DNA from 2 places in the Rothia sp. HSID18069 genome. Region 1 is predicted to be linked to the other one. Evidence: predicted binding sites of a transcription regulator. Region 1 holds the regulator's gene; the other holds the start of a gene.
What was found. The regulator LexA, encoded in region 1, represses DNA repair genes until DNA is damaged. The targets are predictions, from matches to a motif close to TCGAACANNTGTTCGA.
Positions count from the first base shown of each region.

Region 2: a site for LexA is predicted at 2,796-2,811, ahead of uvrA (excinuclease ABC subunit UvrA). Genes of this name have one in related genera too.

Region 1 is NZ_RBMG01000006.1:28,859-32,900, reverse strand. Features, by position in the region: gene D8M41_RS10955 (ATP-dependent DNA helicase) at 1-1,343, shown strand, start outside; gene D8M41_RS10950 (VOC family protein) at 1,506-1,874, opposite strand; gene lexA (transcriptional repressor LexA) at 1,979-2,662, opposite strand; gene D8M41_RS10940 (LysM peptidoglycan-binding domain-containing protein) at 3,038-3,592, shown strand; gene D8M41_RS10935 (imidazole glycerol phosphate synthase) at 3,715-4,042, shown strand, end outside.
Region 2 is NZ_RBMG01000001.1:743,935-747,976, forward strand. Features, by position in the region: gene D8M41_RS03345 (formate--tetrahydrofolate ligase) at 1-995, shown strand, start outside; gene D8M41_RS03350 (MBL fold metallo-hydrolase) at 1,870-2,643, opposite strand; gene uvrA (excinuclease ABC subunit UvrA) at 2,832-4,042, shown strand, end outside.

The DNA of each region.
Region 1 (4,042 bases):
ATATTGTTATCACCAATCACGCGCTGCTGGCCATTAATTCGTTTGAAGGGCTGGGCGTGCTGCCTGAGCATGACATTGTCATTATTGATGAGGCGCATGAGCTTGCAGACCGCGTGACCGGCGCGGTGACGGATTCCCTTTCTGCTTCCTTAATCAGGCGTGCCGCTCGCGATATCCGCAAGAGCTCCAAAGCAGACTCCAGCGCGCTCGAACAAGCCGCCGGTTCTTTAGAAACCGCATGTGAAGGTGTTTCTGAGGGCTTGATAGAAAGGCTCGAAGGGCGACTTCTGAACGCACTCGCGGCTGTAGCCGATGCCGCACGGGCGGCGCTTTCCGACTCTAAGAGCGACAATAAAGAGGCGGATGCCGGGCTTCAGATGGCTCGTTCACGTGTCTCTGAGGTACACGATGCCGCAACGCGTATGCTGGAGTCTGCCGAACATCGCGAAGTGCTGTGGTTATCACGCCAGGGTGGTTGGGAAAACGGACGATATACCGCAGCTTCCGATCAGGATCCCGCCACACTCCACGTTGCTCCTTTGAACATTGGAAGCCGTTTGCGTGAGGGGCTTTTTGAGGACCGTACCGTTATTCTTACGAGTGCAACCCTTACCGTGGGTGAATCCTTCGATGCGGTAGCAGGTGCCCTAGGGTTAGCGGGGCCGCAGGCTCCGCGCTGGGAAGGTCTTGATGTAGGCTCTCCGTTTGATTATCCGCGGCAGGGCATTATGTATGTGGCTTCCGATTTGCCCAAACCGAGCTTTGGCGTGAATCCTCAGCAGCTCGAACGATTACGCGAATTATGTGAAGCTTCTGGTGGTGGGGCTCTGGGGTTATTCTCGTCGAAGCGAGGTGCCGAGCAGGCGGCTGAATATGTACGTCAGCACACGGATTTGAATATTCTCTTGCAGGGAGAGTCCTCATTGCGGGCTCTTGTCGAGGAGTTTACTGAAGATATAAATGCTTGTCTTTTCGGCACCATGAGCCTTTGGCAGGGAGTGGATGTTCCCGGAGACTCCTGTCGTCTGGTACTGATGGACCGTATACCGTTCCCGCGCCCAGACGATCCTCTCGCTCAAGCGCGTACCCGTGCCGTGGCAGAAAAAGGCGGGAATGGGTTTATGGCTGTTTCGGCATATCATGCGGCAATCCGCATGTCTCAGGGAGCAGGGCGATTGATACGTTCCGTCCACGATCGCGGGGTAGTGGCGATCCTTGACTCTAGGCTGGCGACTCAGCGATACGGTGGGTACCTGATGCGGGCGATGCCTAACCTTTGGACCACCCAGGATAAGAATGTTGTTTTGGGTGCTTTAGAACGGCTCTATCAGAGTATTGACTAAAAGCAATAAGATACGCGGGTTTAATACACGTTGTATTCCGGTACTGGTACCGAGACATAAACGTAGCGAAGCGTCCATAGATGTAATGTGGGAAAGGGAGGGTACCGTTCGACGGTACCCTCCCTGATGTATTGTGCGTTTATGGCTGCCTATAGTAATTAGTTAGTCTATCGGGGCAACTCGGATACGGTTCCCATCTAGATCACTTGCTACGAAAGTCATCCCAAATACATCACGATGGGGCTCTTCCAATATGACAACCCCTTGTTCCACCCAGGCTTGGTACTGCGTGAGGATTTCTGCATCGGAACCCTTGAGATTTATACATACCTCAGAGGTACGTATTGAAGTTTCATGAAGAGCATTGCTTGCTCCGGTCCACAACGCTAGCGAGACTCCCGGTGCTAAATCCATGGTGACATAGCGTGGTGAGGTAAAACTGACTTCAAGATTTAGAAGGCTCGTATAGAAGGACACTGAGGCCTCGATATCCGATACATAGACAATAAAAACGATCTCACGGTCAATCATTGTGCTGTTATTCCTTTCTGGACATGAGACGGCTGAATACGCAGGAACGGAACCTCTAGCGTTGTGTCTTTTGAGAAAAACGTGCGCAGGTCAGAAGGTCCCCGTTAGATGCTTCGCAGAACAGAAACTACTTTACCCATCACCGTGGCGCGGTCGCCGAGTATGGGCTCATATTGGGAATTTCGGGGGAGTAGCCAGGTATGACCATCTACTTGGCGGAATACTTTGACGGTCGCTTCGTCGTCAAGAAGAGCCGCAACAATGTCTCCATTATCGGCGGTGTGTTGTTCACGTACAACAACCCAGTCACCGTCGCATATGGCGGCGTCGATCATCGAATCTCCTTTGACGCGCAGCATAAAGAGCTTGCCGCTGCCAACCAGCTGTTTGGGGAGGGAAAGCACATCCTCAACGGATTGCTCTGCCGTGATGGGCCCGCCTGCCGCTATGCGACCTACCAGAGGGATAGGCACCATATCCTCGTCGCTGACTTCAAAGGTAGGCAGCTCCGGAACTTTGGGCGCTTGGGTATTGGCACGTTGTTCGGAGTTTCCTGAGGCGTCCAGCACCTCAATTGCTCGCGGCAGCTTGGGGTCACGGCGAATATAACCCATTTTCTCAAGTCGCCCCAGCTGGTGCGTCACCGACGAGAGGGATGCAAGACCCACCATATCGCCGATTTGGCGCATTGATGGGGGATATCCTTTCTGCTCAATCTCGGTGCGAATAGCGTCCAAAATCTTCTGCTGGCGCGGAGTTAGGGCCGGGCGTGGGGTCTCGGGTGCCATGGGTGCCTTCTTTCCTAGACTGCGGCGCCTGCTGAAGCGACTAGTACGTGCGGCGTAGCGCCAATGGAACGATCGTTGCTCCCATTTTAGAACAAACTTCCTCAAAAACCAAACATTTATTCTAGATTTCTCGTGAAACTTCGAAGAAATTTTTAGTACACATCTACTAGAATTTGGAATAGAGATTCGATATACTCGGTTCTACCTAAGGAACACATCTTCGAAAGCAGAGGTTTGCTCATGATTGCTCATACATCCAGTGCATGTGTGCAGAGTCTTGCTGATAGCCCGCGTCCGAAGAAACGGGATGATTCGTTACTCGTCCCATCACCCCATCAACACCTTTATGACAACCAGCCAGTGAAAGGACTCGTTATGGATACCCAGGCAAGCCCCGCTATTCCTTCCGGTCTAACGGTTATTCACCCCGCCCGACGTAAATCATCGGCGGCCGTGCGACGGCTGGCTCGGGAACGCCAACAGGCTGAACGGGCACGTTCCACGCACCGCGGCGGTTCGGCTGAGAACCCGGCTCAACAGATCTCAGTGACTCAACCACCGCGTAACACTCGAGTACCTCAGCAGCAGTCTGGTGGGCGCATCTTTTCGCCCATTAAATATATTCACAGTCGTTTGGGCCGCAGGGGTATGCTCCTGCTGGGGCTGCCGTTGCTCACACTTGCGGCCCTCATTGTGCTTGGTGCCATTACCCTATTAGCGCCCCAGGGTGCACAGGCTGGAACATCACAGCAGACTACGGCAGTTACTAAGGTGGTTACTGTCAAAGCGGAGCAAACCCTATGGGATATTGCTCATGAGGCGGACCCTGAGACAGACCCTCGGGACACGATTGTGCGCATCATTAAACTGAATGATTTACAGAACACCAAGCTTCAGGCTGGTCAACGGCTGGAGGTTCCTGCACGGTGAATAGTAGCTATACGAAACATATTTTCTGGGTCGGGTGTGCAATAGCACCGTCTCAAAAGACCCTGTACCCTAGAAGTTGTGGGTCCAGTGCCTATGGTACAAAGCGATGAATCGGAGGAATGATGGCGCAGGAACAACCGGTCGTTGCGATCCTGGGGGAGCCTGGCACGTTCGGAGAACTAGCACAGGCTCTTGGACGCGCAGGGGCACAGGTTCTTGTCACTAAAACCTCCAATGAACTGTTGGACGCTGATGGCATGATTATTCCTGGCCATACAAGCTCTATTGAGACTTATCGCACGGTGCAGTCTTTCGATGCTGAACGTGTGGTGGGGCGTCGTGTGGCTGGGGGACGTCCAGTGCTTTTTGCGGGGGCAGCTTTTGGCATGTTGTTCGAGACAATGGACGATACGACTTCAGCCGGTACCGTCGAAGTTAAAGGTATGGGGG
Region 2 (4,042 bases), on a different contig from region 1:
TTACCGCCGCCGATTTGAAGGCTGACGGCGCCCTGGCAGTCATTCTGGCTGATGCCATTAACCCGAACCTGCTGCAGACTCTTGAGCACACTCCGGCGCTTATCCATGCGGGCCCCTTCGGTAATATCGCTACCGGTAACTCGTCAATCGTGGCGGACTATGTTGGTCTCGAATATTCGGATTACGTGATTACTGAGGCAGGCTTCGGCGCTGATATGGGCGCGGAGCGTCTCTTTAACGTTAAATGCCGTATCTCCGGGCTGAAGCCTGATGCAGCGGTTCTGGTTGTAACGGTGCGTGCCTTGAAGTCGCACTCCGGGCTGTACAAGATTGTTCCCGGTAAGCCTCTTCCCGACGGTATGCTGCAGGAAAGCCCCTCAGATGTTGAGGCAGGGGCTGCGAACCTGAAGAAGCACATTGAGATTGTGCGTAACTTTGGTGTGCAGCCTGTGGTCGCTATTAACGCGTTCCCCACCGACTTCGACTCCGAGCATGAGGCTATTCGCCGTATCGCTGAAGAAGCAGGTGCCCGTGTGGCTATTCACCGTGGCGTTGCCGAAGGCGGTAAGGGCACTGTCGATTTGGCGAATGTGGTTGCTGAGGCATGTGATGATGTTTCGGAGCTGAAGTTCACCTATGACCTTGAGGACTCGCTGGAAACGAAGCTGGAGAAGGTCGCTACCAAGGTGTACGGTGCTGACGGTATTTCGATTGCTCCCGCCGCCGCTAAGCAGCTTAAGCGTTTCGCTGATTTGGGCTACGGTAACCTGCCCGTGGTGATTGCCAAGACCCACCTGTCTATCTCTTCAGATGCTTCTCTGAAGGGCGCACCCACCGGCTGGACTTTGCCGGTGCGTGAGGTTCGTTTGGCAGCTGGTGCCGGTTACGTGTACGCAATTTGCGGTACGATGCGCACCATGCCCGGGTTGAGCAAGAGCCCCGCAGCTGAGCGCATTGGATTCGATGAAAACGGTACGATGGTTGGTCTCTCCTAAGAGGCAGTAGCAGCAGCGTACGTGCTGGTGAGCCCCGCATCTGGGTCAGAATATGACCCCAGATGCGGGGCTCAGTCTATAAAACTACATACGTGTAGTTTTCAGATGAGGTTTTTTGAAATGTTCCCCACGGGAAAAATAGCTGTTTTCGGAGGAATAAATAGGTGTCAATAGAGAATGTGTATTGATTGGCTGAGGCATGTATTGACTAGGGGATTTGGGGCGCAGATTCAGATGCTCTGGCAGACCCCTAAAAACAGACCAATTGTAACCGTGCGGCACCTTAAATTTGCTGATTTTCAGGTTGTCGGATCGGAATTTTTAAAGGTTGTGTTTAGCTTGATAAAAATACTGACAATTTATACTGCTGGTTCAAAAACCGCGATATACTGGGCGTTTCCGGGGGATGGTGACGTGGAAAGAGGTGGTTCCAAATCTTGAAGGAATCACAATAGGCTGTCGAACAAGGCGAATACACGCCAAAAAAATTTACATGATTTAGGTCACTAAAAAATTGCCAATAATCAAATTGGTACTTAAAAAACCTTGTTATGGACAGGGTGAATATAACGAAACGGTTACAAACTCTGTCTATGGGTCATGGGCCTGCCAATCGGGGCAAAACACCCCAAAAAAAGCGCCCAAAATTCATATACACTTATGTCATCAGGTAATCGTAGGTTTTGAATAGATCTTTGGATTGCTTGTGTTTGAGCTGAGTGATAGATGTGTTCTACGCATCGAGAAACGACCACGCTAAGGTAGCGTGGTCGTTTCTTTTTGTGTTCGGTAGGAGCGCAATGATGCACAATAGAGAAGAACTTAGGCATTAGACTCTAATCGCGCACTGCGTAACAGATTATCTGCCGACTTCCTACCAGCCCCGTTCGCCCCATTCCTCCAGATGGGGGCGTTCCTCGCCAAGAGTTGTGGAACGTCCATGACCAGGAAGCACAATCGTGTCGTCATCAAAAGCGCCGAAAAGTTTCTCCAGGACGTTTGCGAAAAGCTCGCCAAACTGCTGCCGAGAATCCGTCTTGCCAACACCACCTGGAAAAAGTGCGTCCCCGGTAAATAAGAGCGTGGCGGGCGAACCATCTTCCCACACGCTTTCAAGAACATACACGATCGACCCAGGGGTGTGCCCAGGAACTGAGATAGTCCGAACCACAGTATCGCTGCCATAAAAATCGAATGTCTCACCACCCATTAGCGACTCTTCCACCTTAAAGCCTTCCAGCTCGTGAATCGCTTCAATGTCCTCCGCGCCAGCTGAGGTGATGGCTCCAGTGAACTTCTCAAGACCGTTAATCGCTCGAATATGGTCCCAATGCCCGTGGGTTACTACAATGCTCGTTACGCCAATCGCACGTTGCCGCACCGCCTCAAAATCGGCCTCAGACTCTATGACGCGCACGCGATGATCCTGTGCATCAGTCAGCTCGAGATGAGGGCAGTCATGTAGCAGCGCGTCTAGGGTAAACGCATAGAGAGCTTCGGCGTCATCTGCGGGGTCTATGAGCAGTTGTTCACCGGAGCGGCGCATCGTCAGCAGGTAGACGCTATTGTCCATTTCAGAAACGCTCAATGCGCGGACCGTGAATTCAGGATTCTCAAACAGCAGTGTGGATTCGGGATAAGTACTCATACTTTTAAGTGTAGGGGAGGTGTGTATAAGGTACTGAGGGCTCTTGAGCTTGGGGCAGAACCACGCATCACTGTATATACCTACGAACGTATGAGTTTCTCACGGGCTCTTCCGCCCGTATCGAAATACCCCGTGACCAGGACAAAGGCTGATAGAATATTATTTCGATAGTAACGGAAGGATAGCCGATGTCCCCTCGCCCCGGCACCAGCGTGCCTGCTGCACCGCGCGCTAACGATCTAAGCAGTATTCGTGTGCAGGGAGCACGCGAGAACAACCTTAAAAATGTAGACCTTACCATTCCACGCGATGCGATGGTCGTCTTTACCGGGCTATCAGGGTCCGGAAAATCCTCGCTGGCCTTCGACACGATCTTCGCAGAGGGACAACGCCGATACGTCGAATCGCTCTCTTCATATGCCCGCATGTTCCTAGGGCAGGTGGACAAACCGGATGTAGACTTCATCGAAGGGCTCTCACCCGCTGTGTCTATCGACCAGAAATCTACCTCAAAAAACCCGCGTTCTACTGTAGGAACCATCACCGAAATCTACGACTATATGCGTCTGCTGTGGGCGCGTGTAGGGCATGCCCACTGCCCAGAATGCGGTGAAGAAATAACTAAACAAACCCCGCAGCAGATCGTTGATACCCTCATGGGGTACCCTGAGCGTACCCGCGTGCAGGTGCTTGCCCCCGTCGTATCTGCACGCAAAGGGGAGTTCGTCGATCTTTTCAAAGACCTGCTAACCCAAGGGTACTCACGCGCCCGAGTAGACGGGCAAACAGTGCAGCTTTCCGACCCCCCGAAACTGGCTAAACAGTACAAACACACGATCGAGGTGGTCGTTGACCGCATCGTCATTAAAGACGGCATTAACCAGCGCCTGACTGACTCGGTGGAAACCGCACTACGGCTTGCCGACGGGCGTTTACTTATCGATTTTGTAGATGATGCGGAAGACAGCCCCGAGCGTACCCGCAGTTTCAGCGAAAACCTAGCTTGCCCCAATAACCACCCCCTGCAAATCGACACAATTGAGCCGCGCGCCTTCTCGTTTAACTCCCCGTTTGGTGCCTGCCAAGCGTGCGACGGTATCGGCTCCCGTCTCGAAGTGGACGAAGAGCTGCTGATCCCCAACCCCGAGCTGAGCCTCGGCGAAGGCGCTATTGCGCCCTGGTCACAGGGCAAAGCAACCACCGAATACTGGTTACGTCTGCTCGCCGGTCTGGGCGAAGAACTTGGGTTTGACCTTAACACCCCATGGAATAAGCTATCCGCCAAAGTGCAGAAAGCGATCCTGAGCGGAAAAGATTTTAAAGTCGAAGTCTCATACCGTAACCGATTCGGGCGCGAACGCCGCTACACCAGCGGATTTGAAGGGGTCAAAGCCTACAT